One region of the Fontibacillus forbon genome, then DNA from elsewhere that is predicted to be linked to it. Evidence: predicted binding sites of a transcription regulator. Region 1 holds the regulator's gene; each other region holds the start of a gene.
What was found. The regulator Rex, encoded in region 1, represses fermentation and respiration genes when NADH is low (regulators of the CRP and FNR family bind a similar motif). The targets are predictions, from matches to a motif close to TTGTGAAATATTTCACAA.
Positions count from the first base shown of each region.

Region 2: ACLB09_RS04370 (polymer-forming cytoskeletal protein) is a predicted target of Rex. The motif match lies at 3,172-3,189, and genes of this name have one in related genera.
Region 3: ACLB09_RS13325 (phosphoketolase family protein) is a predicted target of Rex. The motif match lies at 3,829-3,846, and genes of this name have one in related genera.
Region 4: ACLB09_RS07235 (DUF2249 domain-containing protein) is a predicted target of Rex. The motif match lies at 3,447-3,464, and genes of this name have one in related genera.

Region 1 covers NZ_JBKGFV010000001.1:803,687-809,076, reverse strand. The annotation lists gene ACLB09_RS03740 (amidohydrolase) at 1-1,089, opposite strand, end outside; gene ACLB09_RS03735 (redox-sensing transcriptional repressor Rex) at 1,067-1,729, opposite strand; gene dinG (ATP-dependent DNA helicase DinG) at 1,766-4,633, opposite strand; gene ACLB09_RS03725 (tetratricopeptide repeat protein) at 4,837-5,390, opposite strand, start outside.
Region 2 covers NZ_JBKGFV010000001.1:940,874-946,263, forward strand. The annotation lists gene ACLB09_RS04355 (CPBP family intramembrane glutamic endopeptidase) at 1-161, shown strand, start outside; gene ACLB09_RS04360 (sensor histidine kinase) at 199-2,541, shown strand; gene ACLB09_RS04365 (response regulator) at 2,507-3,130, shown strand; gene ACLB09_RS04370 (polymer-forming cytoskeletal protein) at 3,276-3,815, shown strand; gene ACLB09_RS04375 (transcriptional regulator SplA domain-containing protein) at 4,113-4,376, shown strand; gene splB (spore photoproduct lyase) at 4,373-5,390, shown strand, end outside.
Region 3 covers NZ_JBKGFV010000003.1:257,015-262,404, forward strand. The annotation lists gene ACLB09_RS13305 (GDSL-type esterase/lipase family protein) at 1-826, shown strand, start outside; gene ACLB09_RS13310 (MarR family winged helix-turn-helix transcriptional regulator) at 910-1,338, shown strand; gene ACLB09_RS13315 (MATE family efflux transporter) at 1,466-2,830, shown strand; gene ACLB09_RS13320 (GntR family transcriptional regulator) at 2,917-3,639, shown strand; gene ACLB09_RS13325 (phosphoketolase family protein) at 3,884-5,390, shown strand, end outside.
Region 4 covers NZ_JBKGFV010000002.1:118,427-123,816, reverse strand. The annotation lists gene ACLB09_RS07255 (PTS transporter subunit EIIC) at 1-393, shown strand, start outside; gene ACLB09_RS07250 (cupredoxin domain-containing protein) at 568-936, shown strand; gene ACLB09_RS07245 (metal-sulfur cluster assembly factor) at 1,264-1,563, opposite strand; gene ACLB09_RS07240 (hypothetical protein) at 1,581-2,822, opposite strand; gene ACLB09_RS07235 (DUF2249 domain-containing protein) at 2,843-3,403, opposite strand; gene ACLB09_RS07230 (multicopper oxidase domain-containing protein) at 3,517-4,500, opposite strand; gene ACLB09_RS07225 (helix-turn-helix transcriptional regulator) at 4,811-5,173, shown strand; cobalamin riboswitch at 5,247-5,390, shown strand, end outside.

The sequences.
Region 1 (5,390 bases):
CGCCTTCATGCCTGCGGCAAGCTTCCCCGTATCTTGAAGGAAGAGCGATTTAGCGCCATACTCCGTACCCATACGAAGGGCTTCCTTTGCAGGGATTGCTGTAGGGTCACCCGATACGCCTTTATGGATCAACGCCGCCAGACGAATTTCCTCAAACATATCCAGGTTGTTATTGCTTGCCGCGCCATCCGTGCCGAGCGAAACGGTTACTCCGGCTTTAAGCAGCTCCGGCACGCGGGCTACGCCGCTCGCCAACTTGAGGTTGCTGCCCGGGTTGTGGGATACGGCCACTTGATGGGTCGCCAGAATTTCGATTTCCTCGTCGGTCAGATGAACGGCATGCGCCAGCAAAGCCGGGCGGCTGAACAATCCGAGATTCAGCAGATGTTGGGCAGGGCGCACGCCGTAATCGGCGACGTTCTGTTCCACTTCGGCCCGCGTCTCGGACATGTGCGTATGCAGCGGAAGATCCAGATCATGGGCGGCTTGAACGATTCGTTCGATGTAATCCGGCGGACAGGTATAAGGGGAATGCGGCGACATCATCGTCGTAATCCGCCCATCCGCCTTGCCATGCCAAGCGCGGGCAAAAGCCACCGCTTCGTCCAGCTTGTGCTGTTGAACTTCCGGCGGGCACAAGCCGATGACGCCGCGTGTCAGCACGGCGCGAATGCCCGATTGCTCGACGACGGCAGCCACCTGGTCCATATGATCATACATGTCCAGGAACGTGGTCGTACCGCCTTTGAGCATCTCCAGAACCGATAACGCCGTGCCCCAGTAGACGTCTTCCCCGGTAAACTTCGCTTCCATCGGCCACATTTTTTCCTGAAGCCAAGTCTGGAGCACCATATCGTCGCCGTAACCGCGAAGCAGAGACATTGCCGCATGACCATGCGTATTTACAAGGCCCGGCATAAACAGCAGGCCTTTCCCGTCAAAGGTTTCGGCTCCCTCCACCCCTTCGGGACGGGCTTCGCCGATGTAGGTTATCGTGCTGCCTTCAACCAGCATATAGCCGCGAATTACCGGGTTTTCCCGGTCCGGAACGGCAAATGTGCCGTCTTTAATCAACCATTTTCGAGTCATGCTCACTATGTTCCTTTCCTCCATCCAAATAATAAGCCAAACTGATCAGATCGGTTGTGAAATCCGCCGCATGAACGCGCACCCCGGCAGGAACCTTAAGGATCGTGGGAGCAAAGTTCAAAATCGCCTCGATTCCGGCGGCGACGAGCTGATCGGCCACGCGCTGCGCTTCCACGTCCGGCACCGTAATAATTCCGATGCGGATATGATTGCCCTTCACGGTTTCGACCAGATCTTCGATCGGCTGGACCGTGATATTGTTGATCTGGGTTCCGATTTTCCCCGGAGACGCATCAAACACGGCGACGATTTTCATATTGTCCTTCAGATACGCGTTGTAATTGGACAACGCTTGCCCGAGATTACCGGCACCGATCAGGGCCACATTAATCTGCTGGTCCAAATTTAAAATTTGCCGGATTTTTTCGATCAGATAGGAAACGTCATACCCGATCCCCTTGCGGCCGAAGTCGCCAAAATAAGCAAGATCCTTACGGATTTGAGCGGGGTTGAGATCCAGCTTTTGCCCCAGCTCCTGGGAAGAAACCGTCGGGACTTCCCGGCGGCTGAGTTCATTAAGAAATCGTAGATACACCGGCAATCTGCGTACTACGGCATCTGAGATTTTTTCCGATTTCATTGGTTATCCCCCTAATAGGCGCGATTTGAAGAACAATTATTGTTCATCTGCGTTCAGCCATTCCGAAATTCGAGGAACCATCTGCCCTAGCGGCATATGCTCCATTTTCGGTCCGGGCAAAGAATATAAAAAGTATTTTCCGTAGTAAGATTCCAAGATGCGTGTATCGTAAACAACCACGATGCCGCGGTCCTGAGAAGACCGCACCAGCCGTCCGAAGCCTTGCTTGAAACGGATGACGGCCTGCGGAACGGACAGCTTCATGAACGGATTTTTCTTCTCCTGCTGAAGCCGTTCGCTCTTCGCTTCCACGAGCGGATGGTTGGGTGGCTGGAAAGGCAGACGGACGATAGCGAGGCTTGTAAGAGCCTCTCCGGGTATATCCACCCCTTCCCAAAAACTGCTGGTTCCGAGCAGCACGGAGGCATTTTGGCCCTGGAAACGGCGGGTCAGCTTGGTCCGGCTTCCGCTGTCCATCCCCTGCCCGATCACGGTGATCCCTTCGGTGGCCAACAGCTCCTTCAAAGGGTCGTAAACCTGTCTTAACATCCGGTAAGAGGTGAACAGAACCAGCATGCGACCCTTGGTGACGATCGCCGTATCGGCGAGGGATTTCACCAGGGTACTTACAAAATGATCGTCACCGACACTGCCCTTGACGCTTGGAAAATCCCTGGGAATAACCAGTAGCGCCTGATCACGGTAATTAAACGGCGAAGGCAGCATCGAAGTAATCAGCTTGTCCTCCTCCGCAGCTTCCCCGAGTCCAAGCTGCTCGATCATATACTGGAACGATTTATCGACGGACAAAGTTGCCGAAGTCATAACTACGCTCTTCTTCTTGTCGAAGAAATATCCCTTCAACTGGGCGCTTACATCGATCGGAACGGCAAAAATTTGCAGCGAGCGGCTGCGGTAATTGCCGTTGCCTTCGATCCAGTACACCGTACCGGGATCCTCCAGCTTTATAAAGAAACGCAGAGCATCGCGTTCACTTCCCAAATCTTTTAGTAAGCCGCTGATATCGGTCATGAGGCTCTCGGATCCATAATCGTTATCGTCTTCCCTCAATTCGTTCAGCAGACGCTCCCCTTTGCGGAGGACGTCCCCGAGCGTAACGTAGATCTGATTCTCGAGTGCGGTGAGCGCGTCCCATGCCTTCGGCTTCTTCTGCGGCAGCAATCGCAACACGAACTGTCCCGGATCGCCCGAAGCCGCGTCGCTCCGTTCGGGCATCAGGGTGAACAATTGTTCGGCCAGCCGGTCCCAATCGTCCTTCACTTCGATCAGCGAAGGATATAAGCCATCGATGACCGAACACCACTCCGCGGACTTCTCGCTCCCGGACTGTTGCAGAATCATGCGCAAGTTCGGGAATTGTCCGGTTTTGCTGTCCTTAAACAACCGGGTCAGCGTATGAACGACCGTAAAATATTTCATCTGAAGCCCAAGATGTTTGCCTGCCACTTCTTCCAAATGATGCGCCTCGTCGATTACGAGACGTTCATAGCCCGGCAGTAACTGATGACCGGCCTGTATATCGGTAAACAGTTTGGAATGGTTCGTAATGACCACATCGGCCACGCCGGCTTCATGCTTGGCTTTATGATAATAACATTTACGGAACCACGGGCAAGAGCGGCCAAGACAGGAATCGGACTCGCTGGCCACCGTTTCCCAAAAGTCTCCGCCGCGGTTTCCGAGATTTAGCTCCTCGTCATCCCCCGTCTCCGTTTGAGCCAGCCACACGATCATCTGAGCGGCCGTCATCACCTCTTCTTTAGGTGTCGCAAAGTCTCTTCTATTAATTTTATGTTCAAATTTGCGTAAACACAAATAGTGTTGCCTTCCCTTGAATACGGCAGCGCGGAACGGAAAAGGAACGACTTCCGTTAACAGGGGCACATCCCTTTCCCGTAGCTGCTCCTGAAGGTTGATCGTATGCGTGCTGACCATCACTTTTTCATCCTGTTTCACGCTGTGATAAATGGCCGGCAGCAAATAACCAAGCGATTTGCCGGTTCCTGTTCCAGCTTCGATCAACAAATGCTTATCCTCATCGAAGGCGCGCGCCACTTCGCCCAACATCAGATTCTGCGCTTCGCGTTCCTCGTATTCCGGCAATTTGGCCCTCAGCCGCTCCCTCACCTGTTCCATAAACTGTTCGAAGGATAAATCGCGCAAAGGGTTGCCGAGCATGGAGTTTCTTGGCGGCTCAATATCCATCCAGTCCTCCACCTGCAGGGCAAACTGACGGTAGTACGTAAAGCCATCCGGATTCTGTTCGGCTTCGCGTTCCCGTTCCTGCAGCATGGCATCAAAGAACCAGCCCAGGTCGCTGTCTTCTCCGACAAACAAATCCGACAACCGCTGCAGCACAAGCAGCGGCAAATCGGCCAGTTCTTCAAGGCATTTCAGAAAAATAAGCGCGGTCGCCAAAGCATCGCTATCCGCCTGATGGGGACGGTCATGCTCCACGCCGAATTCGGAAGCGACAAGTCCTAACTGGTAGGTGGTCAGCGAAGGAAAAAATATTTTCAAAAAATCCATCGTATCGAGAATACGCCCGGTAAAAGGCAGATAGCCGGTCTTATCAAGCGCACTCTGCAAATAATTGAAATCGAACGCCACATTATGGCCGACGAGAACGGCATCGTCAAGCAGCGGAACCATCTCCATCATGACTTCATCCAGCTCCGGCGCATCCTTGACGTCGTCTTCCGTTATTCCCGTAAGCCCCGTAATAAACGGGGGGATGGGCACTCCGGGCTTCACATAGGAGCTGTAAACCCGGGATACCTTCATATCTTCATCTATAATCGCAAGCCCTGCTTGAATAATTTCATCAGAGGACTGGTTACCCGTCGTTTCAAAATCGAGTACGGCATATTTCATGAATTCCAAATCCCTTTCGTTCCAGTCTCTTTTACAGCATAACAGAAGAACGCCGATTTGAAAATTGCGCGGGGGATTCCCTTCATCCTCCAAAAATTAGCGGCTTGGCAAAATAAAAAGCGATGCGCCCCGGCTTTAGCGGGATAAGCATCGCTCTCTTGAGTTCTTGCCGTTCATCCAACAGTTTACCTTTGATTAGGCCAATTCACATTTTACAAAAGCGACGTCAATTCATTCCCATATTGAAGCTTTCCGGAGCTTCGCATGCATGCTTCCAGATTCGCCAGAGGCTCAGCCAGCGAAGGATCGTGATAATGGGCCAGCGTAAAATACTCTTTCGCCTTGGCGCGAATACCCTTGTGCGCCTCGATGCAACCTAACGCATTATAAATGATCGAACGCAGGCGTTTACTTCCGGTCCCCTCCAGAACCCGCCAAAAATGAGGCACGGCTTCTCCGTATTGCTCCAGATGCATATGGCACATCGCCAAATAAGTGCGGGCCACGAGACTTTCCGGAAATTGTTCCAGTGCGAGCTTAAACTGGGCCATACCCTGGGAAAACATCAAAAGCTTATAATAGCCCTGACCTTTGACGAAGGCATCACAGTCCAGCTCCGGGAGATCTAAACTTTTTCCGTTTTCCGGATTTGAACTACTCTGGCGGAAATCGCCCATTTTTTCTTCGAAATTAAGCCATTCCTCAATAATGCCGTCGCTCATGTGCTTGAGCAAATGCCATTTTTTTGCGAGGTCCTGCTTTTGAG
Region 2 (5,390 bases), 140 kb from region 1:
TGTGGCAAGCCCCAGTGAATTGGGCGTTTATCCCGCTTGCGGTTGTGATTCCGTGCGAAATCCTGGTCCGGCTAAGGAAAAACATCTATGGAGCTATTCTATTCCACGTCTACATCAATACATTATGGGGCTTGGTTACGTTTTATCTAGTAGGGGTTTAATGAGATTAACGAGTTTGCTTGGAGGGAACCGGTTTACATGCGTCAATTCTTGCAAAACAGGCATCATTATTGGATCGGTTTATCAATCCTTATCATTGGGATACTGGCTGTTTATATTCATGCCGAATCCATTCGTTATCCATATATAGGGGCGGTCCTGGAGCGTTCAGCCGAGGATTGGGCCGTTAAAAGCGTGGACGCCTCGGGAAAAGCGGCGAGTTGGCAGGTCCAGCCGGGAGACCGGGTGATTAGGATTGACGGGGAATCCCCGGGTGAGAGATTTGATCATGATCAAGTTGAGCATAAATCTCTGGTACGGGCCACGGACGTAACTTTCATGCGCGGGGACGGCACGTCCTATAACATCCTGGTGAAAACAGAGACTCGTGATCTGCTGAAAATATTATTTTCCATACTGATGGAACTGCTGCTCCTTGCCATCGGTTTGTTGGCGTACCGGAAAAATTCCGGTGCCCGCCTGGTTCGTAAATTTACGGCGGTCAATCTGGTAATGGCGCTGTCCATCTTGACTTTATATTCGACTGAGATGAAGTTATCCGACTTTATTTTATCGCTTTGCTCGATTTGGCTGCCTTATTTGCTGCTCTCCTTTTGTGTTGGTTTTGTAATTAGACCTGTTCCTGTAGGTTTAAGCAAGCTGCTGCAAGTGTTTCGGCTATTTTGTATGCTATTTTCCTGTTACGCCTTATACGGAGTCACAAGGGATGAGATCCCCGGATGGATCAGGGAAACTGTGCAGTTGGTGTTTCTTTGTTCACTGGTGTTTACGGTCATAACCGTCATGTTTTGCTGGAAAACCATTGACCGAACCGAGAAAAACCAGGCGCTGGTGCTGGTTACCGGATTGTATCTCAGCTTGCTGCCATATATTTTTCTGTACGCGCTCCCTGATCTGATAGGGGGGGACCACATTCTATCACCGGAATATGCTCTGACAGGTCTTGTTCCTCTTTCGGCTACGATGATGTATGTTCTGGGCAAACGAAGTATTTTGGATATGAGACTCTATTTATCCAGGGTACTGATTCACAGTGTTTATTTCGGCAGTGTATTCATCCTGTTCTATTTGGCCTCAAGCATCTCAAAGCCGGGGGGACTCCCGGTCATATTCGTCGTTTTTATTGCTGTTACTTACGGTTACCGCATATGTTTGAAATGGTCGGAACGAAATACGAAGCGGCGTAAAGAGTGGGTGGAGAATCAAAAGCTGAAGTTATCCATTAAGCTGGCGGAAGCGCAGAATATCCGGGACATTTTGAATATGCTAAACGAAGTCATATACAGTTTCATGGATGTAAGCGGAGTATGTTTGCTCTGGCATGACGGAACTAGACTACTTGTTCAGGGCTCCGGTGAATATAAAAATCTTCGCCTTCCTAATGAGGAAGAGCGGCCTGACCCCGTTTTTATGCAGACTCATTTTGATTTCAGCTACCTGGAACCCATTCATTCCGGCGAAGCGGGGCGGGATTTTGGTTATGTGTGCGTCGGTCCAAAACGTAATTCCTCACTCTTGTCTCCGGAGGAACGGAAACTGATTGATAGTGTCAGAGTGGAAGCGTTACGGCTGCTGACCAATGCCGGGCAGCTTGCCGGTCTGCGGCGCGAGTTTCAGCTTATGAAAGCGGAGAATGCGGCATACGAAAGGCGCGTCAGCGATATCCGGTTTGAAAACCGGATTTTGCTGGAAGCCCAGCAAGCCGAGCGGATTCGTACTTCCTATTTTCTGCATGACCACCTGCTCCAGAACCTCATATACTTGTCAAGAGATCTGGAAGAGCTTGCCGACGGGGGAAAACCGGGCAACCATCGGGTGGAAACCTGGCTGAAATGTCTGTATGACTCCCAACGCGAGATCCGGTCCATGTGCGATGAACTGTATCCCCATGTAGTAGATAAAGCCGGATTGGAAGAATCGTTGAACTGGCTGATGCGTTCCTGCAGAGAAAAGGGATTAGAGGCGGAGCTTAAATATGAATGGGCACCCGCGTTACCGCCCAACCATTTGTTAAAGACAAACCTGTTTCGCATGATCCGCGAGTTGACGAATAATGTCATAAAGCATGCAGAGGCAACCCGGCTTGAAGTTCATGTCCGGTGCAGGCTCGAGAAAGGCATCTATTGTAAGGTGAGTGACAACGGAAGAGGCTTCAATCCGGCCGATCTGTATCATCGCGGAAATGCGCAGGAAAGCAAACACTTCGGGCTGATCTCCGTCAGTAACCAGATCGGGTATCTGGGCGGGGAACTGGATATTCATTCCGTGCCGGGGGAAGGAACCGTCGTTACCTTGAAATTACTTCAAAACGAAGGGGAGGAGTATTATGGAAAACCAGGTCAAGGTAGTTCTGCTGGATGATCATCCTCTGGTCATGGAAGGACTAAAGAGGCGGCTGGAAGAAGAACCTAATATAACCGTAAACGCGGCTTTAAATGATCCGCGGCTCCTTCTGGAGCAAATCGAACGATATATGCCCGATGTGCTGGTAATGGATGTGTCCATGCCTTACATGGACGGTTTTGAGGTGGCAGATCTTTTGAAGAAACGGTATGGCGAATCCTTGAAGATCATTATGTTATCAGGTTACGTATATGACGAGTTTTACCGAAAGGCTTACGAACTGGGCGTTAACGCATATCTATCGAAACAAGCCACTTATCATGAAATCATTAATGCGATTATCCAGAGTGTATCCGGTCATATTCTGGTATCCGAGAAAGTGTTCAAAAGGGCTCAAATGGACAAGCTTACTGCAACAGAGCGGGAGGTTTTAAACCTGGTGGCCCGAGAATTGACAAACAAGGATATTGCAAAAGAACTCGCTATCAGCCAGCGGACCGTTGAATATCATCTGACTTCCATCATTCAAAAGCTGGGAGCCAAAACGAGAATCGGTGCCGTGGCCAAAGGCTATGAACTCGGGATTTTGGGGCAGGCGCAGCAATAAAGATAATCCATGGAGAAATGGGTTATTTTTAAATGAAATTGTAGTGAAATAAATCACATGGAAGTGAAAAAAATCACATTATGTAGACGTAATTCTAATTATAATCACATTGTACTCATTAAAAATAATAGAGAGGGGAATCACTGTGAAGTTTTTCAAAGGTTTGCTGGTAGCGGGAGTTGCCCTGGCGTTGTTGTCCGGCTGCGGGAACAATGATGGAGGATCGGCCAATAAAAATGCGGCTGGCGAGAATGCTGATGTTGTGACAACGGCATCGATCGTTAATGAAGGGGACGCTTTCGTTAACGCAGTAAGCGACAAAGGAACCTGGATTATCGCGATTCTCAACGATCTGACGATCGACAAAGATGTTGTCGTATCCGGCGAATTCCATGATAAAGGGGCAGCGGACGGTGACATCTACCGCAAAGTCGCTCTGTATGCACAAGATGCGGATCACAACATCACAGCTAATTACACTTTGACTGTGCCTAAATTTACAGTACAAAGCGAGAATTTGAGAGTCCAAGGCGGAACGATCAAAGGCGACGTTTATGTTGAAGCAAACGGATTTAATCTTCATGAATCAGCTACGGTAGACGGCAACATCTACTTTGCTAGCGAAGATGTAAAAGCATCCGCCAAAATCGACGGCAAAGTGACCGGAACCACTGAAGTAAAATAATAGTTTCAACCGCAAGAATAATGAATAAAGCCTGTAAGCCATGCCCGGTTGGGCCGCTGGCTGCAGGTTTTTTTGTAGTAGCTCAGTTTATTGCTCATTATGTATGTATTCATATTGCTAGTAATAAATAAATGCCGACGATGATTTTGTAAATGCGCCCCGCGGATGTTAAATCCATGTCAAGAGAGGTGGGGAAGGCGCTAATGGGTGCTTTTTTACCTGTTTTCAGTAATTATTTATTTTGTAATTTATGGCCATCCTATAGACTAACTATCATAAGGACAAGAGGGTGAAATCATGAATTCACATCAAGAATACGGGAACTACAAGGCCGGCGATATCGTCTACGTGTTTTACCGTAATCCGCATACCCAGGATGTAGCCAACATCCAGGAAGCCGCCGTCGTCAATCATCCGGAACAACCGGGGGAGCTCGCTTTGTTTCTGTACGAAACCTACTATCCTTTATCGAGCGAAATGGCTGTTTACGCAACGGCTGGAGAGGCGGAGCAAGCGTATCAACATTATTTCGGGGGCATTTCCGAGGGAATGTTTCAATGAACAACCCTTTCACCCCCAAGCTTGTCTATTTTGAACCGGACGCTCTGGAATACCCGCTCGGAAAGGAACTGCTGGACAAGTTTGAAAAAATGGATGTTGAGATTCGTTACACGACTTCTCATAATCAGGTAAGAAATCTTCCCGGCGATAATGACTTTCAGAGATACCGGGTAGCCAAATCCACGCTTGTCGTCGGCATCCGAAAAACGCTTAAATTCGATACGTCCAAGCCTTCGGCGGAATACGCCATCCCATTTGCGACAGGGTGCATGGGCCACTGCCATTATTGCTATTTGCAAACGACGATGGGGAGCAAGCCTTATATCCGAACCTATGTCAATGTAGAAGAGATTCTGGAAGCCGCAGATAAATACATGGAGGAACGAGCTCCGGAATTCACCCGATTCGAGGCCTCCTGCACCTCGGATATTGTAGGTATCGATCATCTTACGCACACGCTGAAAAAGGCGATCGAACATTTTGGATCATCGGAGTTCGGAAAATTGAGGTTCGTGACGAAGTTTCATCATGTGGACCATCTGCTGGACGCCAGACATCAAGGGAAAACGCGATTCCGGTTTAGCGTCAATGCCGATTACGTGATCAAAAACTTTGAGCCCGGCACATCCCCGTTGGACAAAAGAATAGAAGCGGCGGGCAAAGTCGCCAGAGCCGGATATCCGCTCGGATTTATCGTAGCGCCGATCTATCTTCATGAAGGTTGGGAAGAAGGGTATCACCATATGTTTGAACGCCTGGATGCCGAACTGCCGGCCGATGCGCGGGACGACATTACGTTCGAATTCATACAGCACCGGTTCACCAAACCCGCCAAACGGGTCATTGAAAAAAACTATCCGTTAACCAAACTGGAGCTTGACGAAGAAAAGAGAAGATACAAATGGGGGAAATACGGGATCGGCAAATACATTTACCAAAAGGATGAAGAAGAAGATTTGAAAAGCCATCTCTATTCCTATATGGAGAAATTTTTCCCTAAAGCGAAGCTGGAGT
Region 3 (5,390 bases), on a different contig from region 1:
AAAAGAAGTACAGGCCATGAGCGGAGATCCCGGTTGCTCCTTGCAAATCCACGCGTTGAAGTTTGACGGACAATTTCTCCCCGTAGAAGACAAGCCTTACAAACTGGAGTTTATAGGTGATAGCATTACTTCCGGGGAAGGGACTGTAGGGGCTAAAACGGAGGAAGACTGGATTCCGATGTGGTTTAGTGCCTTGAGCAACTATACGGCTATGACGGCCGACGCTTTGAATGCCGAATATCGGGTTCTTTCCCAAAGCGGGTGGGGCGTGCTTACCGCCTGGGATAACAATCCGTACTGTAATCTTCCCGGTCATTATGAACAGGTCTGCGGCCTGCTTTCCGGACCGAAGAATGAGGCTTTGGGAGCCTTTCAAGCCTATGATTTTGAGGCCTGGCAGCCCGATGTCGTGATCGTTAATCTGGGAACCAATGACGGGTCGGCTTTCCATTCCCCGGAATGGAGTGATGCGGCAACGGGAGAGACCCGAAAGCAGCGATTGAACAAAGACGGCTCCTTTCTTGAAGAGGATCTGAAAGTGTTTGAAGAGGCCGTCCGCAGCTTTCTTGCGAAGCTTAGAAAAAACAATAAAAAGGCACACCTGGTTTGGGCCTATGGAATGTTGGGGATTCCGATGCTGCCGGCGATCTACCGGGCCGTAGATGCTTATGTAAGCGAAACAGGGGATAAGCGGGTATCAGTCTTTCAGCTTCCCAATATGACGGAGGAAACCGCAGGTTCCCGAAGCCATCCCGGTGCAGCGGCCCATGAAAAAGCGGCCAAGGAACTGTCCGGTTACCTCCGGGAGATTTTGCGGCAGGGTTGACAAAGCTGCAAGATGGATATAATGTTACAATATAAACAATTAGAAACCTAACAATTAAAGATATAAGAGAGGAGGAGGCCGTCGTGAGAGGACGGGATGATACTCCCTATTCGGATTTATTTCAGACGATCGGGCTCAAATTGAAGCGAAAAGCGGATGAGAAAATCAATGAGCTCGGGTTGAACGCGCAGCAAGGCCGGGTGATCAGTTATATCCATGAGCATCAGGACAAAGGATTGATTCAGAACGACTTGGCCGAAGCCTTCAACCGCCGCGGAGCCAGCATTACCAGCATGCTTCAGGGCTTGGAGAAGAAGGGATATATCGAGCGGAAGATTCCGGCGGACAATGAGCGGCAAAAGAATATCTACGTACTCCCAAAAGGGGCGGAGTTAATCGAAGCCTTCGAACAAGCTTTTGGAGCGGTGGAGAAGGAAATTAAGAATTCTCTGACGGAAGAGGAACAGCAAACCTTGAAGGAACTTTTGATCAAGGTCAACCGTAATTTGTGACTTAGTACAGTAGCCAGGGCTACTGTCGGGCAAATTGTTAGAATTCTAACTTTAAGAAGACTATGTTTATCCGAAACCTTAGAACGCTAACAGTTAAGCATCAATCTATTTTGAGGAGGAAATACCTATGAAAGAAGCAGCATCCAATGTTTATTATTTAGAAAAAGCGCCCATAAAAAAGGCTATCGCCCATTTATCCATTCCGATGATGATCGGCATGTCCGCCGGAACGATTTATAATCTGATCAATGCTTATTTCATCGGACTGGTGCACGATACGGCGATGCTCAGCGCCATTACGCTCTGCTTGCCTGTTTTTGCGATTCTGATGGCGCTCGGGAATATGTTCGGCGTCGGCGGAGGAACGTTCATTACAAGACTGATCGCGACAGGAGAGAGGGAGAAAGCTCGGAAGGTCGCGGGTTACTCTTTTTACGGAAGCTTAATTGCAGGCGTGGTTATGGCGGGAATCGCAGGGGTGGCCATGACGCCTCTTGTTCATTTGCTTGGTGCGGATGCGTTAACGTTTGATTACACGAGACAGTACACCCTTGCCATGTTCTTGGGCGGGTTCGTTATTATGGGCAATTTTGCGCTGGAACAACTGGTCCGGGCCGAAGGCGCTTCGAAAGAATCCATGTACGGCATGTTCGTCAGCATTGTTTTGAACATCCTGTTCGACATTCTGTTTATCCTGGTTTTGAACTGGCATGTCATCGGCGCCGCTTTGTCGGTCGTTTTAGCCAATATCGGGTCAGCGATCTATTATGTCTGGTATTTGGAGACCAAAAGCGGGAATCTGAAAGGATTTTTACGGCATTTCAAACTAAAGGCCAAAGATCAAGGGGAAATTTATAAAATCGGCGTTTCCGAGTTGATCCAAACCTCATTCCTGATCGTGACCACGTTATTGCTTAACAATTATTCCATGCAATATGGGGATACCGTAGTAGCGAGCTTTGGCATTGCGCTGAGGATCGTGCAGGTTCCGGAGTTTTTGTCCATGGGACTGTTCTTCGGCATCATTCCGCTCATCGCCTATAACTTCTCGAATAAAAATTACTCCCGGTTGAAGGCCGGAATTAAACAAGCAGCTCTTTATATCGCCGCCATATCGGGGATTTTCGCCGGCATCGTTTTTCTGTTCAAAAGGCAGGTGCTCCATCTTTTCTCCAATGATCCTTCGGTTCTTTCGATAGGGGGATATATTCTGGCCGCGATGTTGCTATCGGCTCTCTTTAACGGATTCACGGGGCTGTTTACGGGGATTTTCCAAGCCTCCGGCCAAGGCGTGCCCAGTACGGTCATGGCGGTGGCGCAAGGGGTTCTGTTTATCCCGGTCGTCATTGTTTTGCACCTTGTTTTCGGGCTGCATGGCGTCGTCTGGTCCATGACGATTACGGAAGTCATAACCTGCCTCTTGGGGATGATATTGTTTGTATTCTACACCAAGAAAATTAACATAGAAGATGGATTGAAGAAGGAGATGTAGGCAAGGGAGTAAAATGATTCCGAAAGAAATTGAAAAATGGTAGAATGGAGTAGATGAAGCGATAAAGATCTGATAAGGAGTACGATATGGCGGAATTCGTCTATAAGCAAATTATCGATGACCTCAAGGCTAAAATTTTTGCCGGTCAGTTTGACAACATGAGATTGCCGGATGAGCGGAGCCTTAGCGAGACCTATCAAGTTAGCCGCAGCTCCATTAAACGTGCTTTGACGAAGATGGAGCATGAAGGGATTATTTTTAAAAAACAAGGGTCGGGAACCTTTATTAATCCTTTATATATAAAGAATGAATCGATCTTTAACTATGAAGGCTCCAATCTGGGCGTTACCGATAATTTTCACATGCACGGCATCAAGCCGAAGACGAAAGTGCTGAGTTTCGAGGTCATTCCTCCGACGGAAGAATTGCAGCGCGATTTGTTCCTGGAGCCGCATGATTTCGTGTACAGAATCGTACGCCTGCGGTTGTTTGAAGACGAACCTTTCATGATCGAAACCGGGTATATCCCGATTAAGATCGTCCAAAATCTCAACCAGACCATCATCGAAGGGTCCATTTTCAATTATCTGGAGGATGCGCACAACCTGGCCGTGACCAAGTCGTTTTTGTCCATTTTTGCCGAGCCGTCCAACCCGAATGACCGGGAACTGCTGCAGCTGGAGGAAAATGAGCCGGTAGGCATCATGGAAGGCATTTTCTTCCTCGATAACGGAACTCCTTTTGAGTTTTCCCATATGCGGTTTCACTACAAATACATGAAATTCAATACCTTTGTATCGGTACAATGATAAGACTAAAGACTGAAGAAAGCTTCAGTCTTATTTTTTTGTCTTCAAATTTTCAATATATTTTAATTTCTTCCTTTATAAGGCGAAAAAACAAATTGATAACCTCCAATATTCATACTATGTTCAATATTTCACAAAATTGGACCGTATCATTTTCCTGAAAAAGTCGTTATGATAGATACAGATAGATAGTGAATTGTTTCACAATTGAACGTACAAAGATAAAGGTATGGGAGTGGAGAACATGGTACTGTCAGCTACGCAAGTCGATTATTCTTCTAAAACTTATTTAGCCAAGCTGGATGCTTATTGGCGCGCAACCAATTACATTTCGGTAGGCCAGCTTTATTTGAGAGACAACCCTTTGTTGCAAGAACCCTTAAAGGACTCGGACGTCAAGGTAAAGCCGATCGGACACTGGGGCACGATTCCGGGACAAAACTTTATCTATGCACATCTGAATCGCGTAATCAACAAATATGATTTGAACATGTTTTACATTGAGGGCCCTGGACACGGCGGTCAGGTCATGGTTTCGAACTCTTATCTGGACGGAAGCTATACGGAAATCTATCCGCAAATCACGCAGGATATCCCTGGCATGAAGAAGCTGTTCAAGCAATTTTCCTTTCCGGGCGGCGTCGCATCCCATGCGGCTCCCGAAACCCCGGGCTCCATTCATGAAGGCGGCGAGTTAGGCTACTCGCTGTCCCATGGCGTTGGGGCGATTTTGGATTACCCGGATTTGATCTCCGCGGTCGTCGTTGGAGATGGCGAAGCCGAAACCGGACCACTTGCGGCATCGTGGTTCTCCAACCGGTTCATTAACCCGGTCACGGACGGCGCCGTTCTGCCGATCCTCCATCTTAACGGATTCAAGATCAGTAACCCGACAATTCTATCCCGCCAAAGCAATGAGGAAATCACCGCTTATTTCAAAGGTATGGGCTGGGAACCGTTCTTCGTGGAAGGCTCGGACCCTGAGCAAATGCATCCGGAAATGGCGAAAGTACTGGATACCATTATCGAAAAAATCACAGCCATTCAAAAGAACGCCCGCGAAAACAACGATCTTACCCGTCCGGTATGGCCGATGCTCGTCTTCCGTTCTCCGAAAGGCTGGACCGGTCCGAAGGAATGGGATGGCGTGCCGAACGAGAACTCGTTCCGTGCCCACCAGGTTCCGATTCCGGTGGACCAAAAGAATATGCAGCATGCCCCTGCATTGATCGAATGGCTGAAAAGCTACAGACCGGAAGAGTGCTTCGACGGCAACGGCCGCCTGAAACCTGAAATCGCCGAAATCCTGCCTAAAGGCGACAGACGCATGGGGATGAATCCGGTGACCAATGCCGGGAACCTGATCAAAAACTTGGCTTTGCCGGATTTCCGCGATTATGCTCTGGATAACTCTGTTCCGGGCAAAGTCGTGGCGCAAGACATGTCCGTTCTCGGCAAATACGTAAGAGACGTAGTAACCCTGAATGAAGACAACAAAAACTTCAGAATCTTCGGACCGGACGAAACGATGTCCAACCGTTTGGCGCCCGTGTTTGAAGTAACGAAACGCCAATGGATGGACCGGATTATCGAGCCGAACGACGAGTTCTTGTCTTCCTATGGCCGCGTCATCGATTCGCAATTGTCCGAGCATCAAGCGGAAGGCTTGCTCGAAGGATACGTATTAACCGGGCGCCATGGATTCTTCGCAAGCTATGAAGCCTTCTTGCGGGTGGTCGACTCGATGATCA
Region 4 (5,390 bases), on a different contig from region 1:
CTGATTCCGGTCGGGCTTGTGTTCGCCGTCGTTTACTACTTCCTGTTCAGATTCCTGATCAAGGTTCTGAACTTGAAAACGCCTGGACGGGAAGACGACACCGAAGACGCATTCGATGATGCGACTGTAGATAATAAATCCGCCGTAATCGGCGGTAACGACAGCCGCGCCGCCAAAATCCTGACTCAAATCGGGGGATCTTCGAATATCGAATCCGTAGATGCCTGCATCACTCGCCTTCGTCTGGTTGTAAAAGACGACAAGGCCGTCAATGACGCAGCTTTGAAACAACTTGGCGCATCCGGCGTCATGAGACTTGGCAAAGGTGCCGTACAGGTCGTATTCGGTCCGCAATCCGAAGCGATCAAGGACGAAATCAAGAAATTGTTATAACGCTAACCCCCTAACTTCTCATAGCCAGGATGGATCCTTTTGGATCCGTCCTGCTTCATTTTATAGCGGGTAGGTAAGATTGCGGCTAATGACAAGGACTTTGTGACGCTAATCACGATCCCCTCCATGGGTTTCTCCTAAACTGTAGGAAAGAGCAGTAAGGGGGAATAACTCATGATCCGAAGATATCTTGTTGTATGTTTTATAATCGTTGCAGCACTTACCGTTTCGGCCTGCGGAAAGATTGAGGATCAATCGACCGGCGGCAATTTGAGCGGACCTGTCAAACAATTTACCGTCCACGCCCGGAGTACCGGATATGATATACAGGAAATCAAAGTAAAGCGGGGAGATACCGTCAAGATTACGCTCAAGAACGATCAGGGCATGCATTCCCTGAAAATTAAGGGCTATAACAAAGAGGTAAGAGGCGGGAAGAGCATTACTTTCGTGGCGGACAAAGCAGGAGAGTTTTTGTATTCTTGCAATATTTCTTGCGGGAAAAACCATAAACAAATGACCGGAAAGCTGATCGTTAAGTAAAATAGAAAGTTGAGGGCTGATTAACTGGAGAACCTCCAGTTAATCTTCGGCCGAGTGGCTTAATCCGCGAATTAAATGGAAAACCTCCAGTTAATATGCCGCAATGACGTCTTTAAGGAGATATGTGGCAAAATAGATGGAGGTTTTCCCGTTATTTATGCAATAATGCTACAAATCAGCAAATTAGCTGCAGGAAATCCAGTTAAATGCCTTCTGACACCGTCGCCCAATGCATATCAAAACGAGCCCTAGAAAGATAATCTAGAGGCTCGTTTATTTTTATGTTTATTATAGTTGATTCGAGATTTCGGTCCAGTGCGGTTCGGATTAAAAATAGCCGAGCTGTCTTTTGGCTTCTTCGGACATCATGTACGGAGACCAATGGGGTTCCCAGACGAGATCCACTTCAACTTCGTTGACTTCCATCTGTTCCTCCAGGATGCGCTTGACGCCGCCTACGATCGTATCATGCATCGGGCATCCCGGGGTTGTGAGCGTCATCTGAACATAAATGCGTTCTCCCTGATCACGGATGTCGAAGACAAGGCCCAGATCAACAATGTTGACGCCGAGTTCGGGATCATAAACTTCCTTCAGCCATTCGCGGATTTGCTCTGTTCTATCCATGTTATCCATACCTCCATTTATCGGGAAAATACGAGTGCAATAAGTGAAATATAAGCAAGGGAAACCAGTGAAAATGCAACGCCGGATATGGCGATGACGATCTGGGAATCAAACGCGATTCCTGCCAAGACGGCCAGAATGGCGACGGCGATCAGCGTCAGGCCAAGGCTCGCTTTCTTTTCGTTCAATAAATCGGCCATCACGGGTGTGCCGGGCTTGCCGACCTGTTTGCCATATTTGTGGGTCCACCACAAAAAAGGAACGATTTTGGACGAATAGCACAGAATCATGAAAGAAACCCAGCCGCTCAGATAAACCCAGCCTACCATCAAGAGAGTCTTCGTATTCAGCAACTGATCCGGTGACCCTGCGAGCTTCAGCAGGAGAGCGACGGCAAAGACCGCAAAGACTTGATTCCCGTAAAGCGACCAGCTAATCCCGGTTCCGGGATTGCGTTTATGACGCTTTTTGCGGATTTGCAGCAAGTGAATATTGTACGTAACCAAGGCAATCACAATGATCAAGAGGGAGATCCACAACACTCTGTGGTTTAGACCAAACAGGAAAGAGATGGTCCCCAGCAGCACGCCGGCATTCCATAATGCCAGAGTGACGTATTGCAACCGGGTCTTATAGTCATGGGACAGGAAGAACATCGGGAACAGTTTATAACTGAAACCGGTGATTAGCAGGCCAAACCAGCCGAGCGTCCCGAGCCAGATATGCGCGCCGAACAGATTCTCGTGGAATTCGCCGAACCAGCCAGTGGCGAAATCCAGGCCCATGGCCATGCCGAACAATCCCGTCAGTAAAAGGTAGAGCACGGCGCAACCCGTACTGATCGTAATTGAATTCCATTTGGCTGCCCGGATTAAAGTCACGGCCATGTTCCAGGCAAAGACGATAATTCCGGCGAAGGCCAGGGTGGCAAAACCGGCGATCCAGGATATTTCCCCTTGAATAAAGCCGAACAGAAGGCCGAAGAGGCCGATGGTAAAAAGGAAATAATGGATGTAACCAAGCCGTTCGCTGTAAATATTCGATTGCAAAATGACGTTGATCAACTGATAAACGGCTCCCATGGCGAACATGGTTGCCCAGCCGAGCACGAACAGATGGACGTGAAACCAGCCGGTCGGGCCGCGAATCCCTTCCCCGATCCAACCGGTCAGCGACATCACCGACGTCACGTGAAACAGCACGAAGCCGAAAATTCCAGTGATGATAAACAGGAAGGGGAGACGTGACATGGATGACATGGCTTAACCCTCCTTATACTTTAAGCTTTGGTGATCGTTACTTTTGCCGATCCGTCCGGTTGTTCTTCAACGGTGAACGGGCAACCCATACTGTTCAGTTCCTCAATAAGAAATACAGGGACCCTGTCATTGTGGATCAGGACCCGATCTCCCGGGCGGCTGCGATCAAGAGCGGCAAGCGTGCGCATCATCGGCTGCGGCGGCTCCAGGCCGCGGTTATCCAGTTCGATCACCTTCGTTTGATGATCAGCTTCGGCGGAAAGGGCCTGATCCGAAGAAGTTGATGCCGGCTTGGCATCTTCCTTCCCGGTGGTTGGCTGCTCGTCAAGCCAATGCTTGTTCTTTTTGTTTACGAACGTCGTAATCCAGTGTTCCTTATCCTCCTGCTGAGATTTACCCGCATAACCCCGCATTTTCAAAAAACCAAGCAACGGTGTAGGCTTAAACGTGGCATGCAGGACGAAAATATCGTCTGCTTCCAGTGTTTTAACGGTATCCATGATTAGCTGGAACGGTTCCAGCTTTTTGCGCAGCTGGTCTCTGACGTCCAGTTCCACGATTTTTGCTTCGTCTCGATTCATTTGAATCACCTCTATCTCATTATAAAATGGCTGTATTGACGGATTGTGATTTCTGTCACAGGCTTTGTTGCAGGTTTCAAAATCCCTTCGTCTCGATTCATTTTGCGGTTTTACTAATGGGTCATCGTGGGCTCATGCGTGTCTTTGCCGTCTTTCGTAACCCGCAATATGGCCGTTGCTCCTTTTGAGGCATGCTTTAGCTGATGCGTAAGAATTGGGTAATCGCCTTCCTCCGTCACCGTAAATTCAACGACAGCCGATCCTCCTGCCGGAAGCATAACGGTCTGTAACCCATACATGATGTTTTTCGGATTGCCGTCAATGTAGACCCTGTCCATCGTCGTTCCTACAACATGGAAAGATGATACTTCGTTTGGCCCCACATTACTGACATATAGCCGGATGTTGTCTCCTACTTTGGCGAGAAGCGGGTGGTTTTTCAGCGTAAAGTCATCCCCGTTAAAAACGACATACTCCGGTTCTTCATTCATAAAAGCGTCCTCATCATGCTCCCGATACCACTCGCTTTGCACGATCGTAAATTCCCGGTCGATCTCGGCATCCGTCGGATAGCCGGTTTTCGGTTCCACGATGATCGTTCCGTACATGCCGTTTGCCACATGCAGCAGGACAGGGCTTGTGCCGCAATGATACATAAAAATACCGGGGGTATCGGCGGGATAAGTAAAGGTTCCTTGTTCGTCCGGCATAACGTCTACGAACTTTTTGCTTGGCGCGGCGTGAACCGCATGGAAATCCATCGAATGCGGCATGTCGGGATCCATATTTTTCAGCGTAAAGCTCAGCGTATCCCCCTCCTTAACCCGGAGCACTGGACCGGGAACCGTTCCGTTAAAGGTCCAGGCGTTATAAAAAACGCCTTCCGAAATTTCCACATCCGTTACCTGGGCGGTCATTTCTATATGAACGGTGTCGCCATCGCGATGGATAACCGGTTCTACCGGGTGCTGATTGACTTTTTGAACCTCCTGTTCCGGTTCGGATTCGCTGACTTGAGCCGGGGGAGGAGCAAGCCAGACCACCGAAATTACGATGAGGCAGGATAGGATGAAAAAGGCCGATTTCGCAATTTTCATAGGGGCGAACCTCCTTGAAGAAAATACAATTTCAATAACTTAAGATTAAGATGAATTCGGACCCCCCCTTGTGACGGAAAGCACATTTTCGGACGTGTCGGAAATTCGTAACATCTCTTATTGCTATTATTTCAATATATGAAAAATTCACAATAGAAATTCAAATCCCCGTTCCAGTTACTCCGAATATAATCCATCATATCTCCTTTTCTAGAAACCTATCATCCATGTATAAAAAGACAATTAATCCAACTGTTGTGAATATTTCATATATTGGGTATATTTAAAGGAACGGGGGTGAGGTGAGCGAATGGCATTCATGATTGCCCAAAGGGCGTATATCAAATTGTATCTGATTACTAAAGTGGAGCATCGCAGAGGATACGGATATCAAATACTGGAAGAGTTGAAGGAAGAATTCAAACCGTTCGGCTATGTGCCACCGCAAAGCGAGATTTATCGCGCTCTCCATGAGTTGGTGCAGGAAGGTGTTTTGTACCGGACCAAGCAGTTGAAAGGAAACGATCCGAGTGTGGATTTTCAGGAAATCGTCTTATACCACTTTACTGATGACGGTGCGGAGAAAGCAGCACTATACAAGAAACAAATTAAAACGGACCTCGACCGCTGCATCGGCATGCTTCATAAGGCGGTAGCGGATAATTTCGTTTGAATTAATCCGAATCCGATAAGATTACTGTTGAATTATGTCACAACAATCGGTAGTATTTAGTGCATATTCATAACTGAATATTGTGGGAATAGGTGTTCCAGCCGCGGCTGGAGCTTAAAAGGGAAGTCCGGTGCAATGCCGGCGCGGTCCCGCCACTGTAACAGAGAAGTCGTGATGCGTATCATGCCACTGGTGTCCAGGACACCGGGAAGGCTGT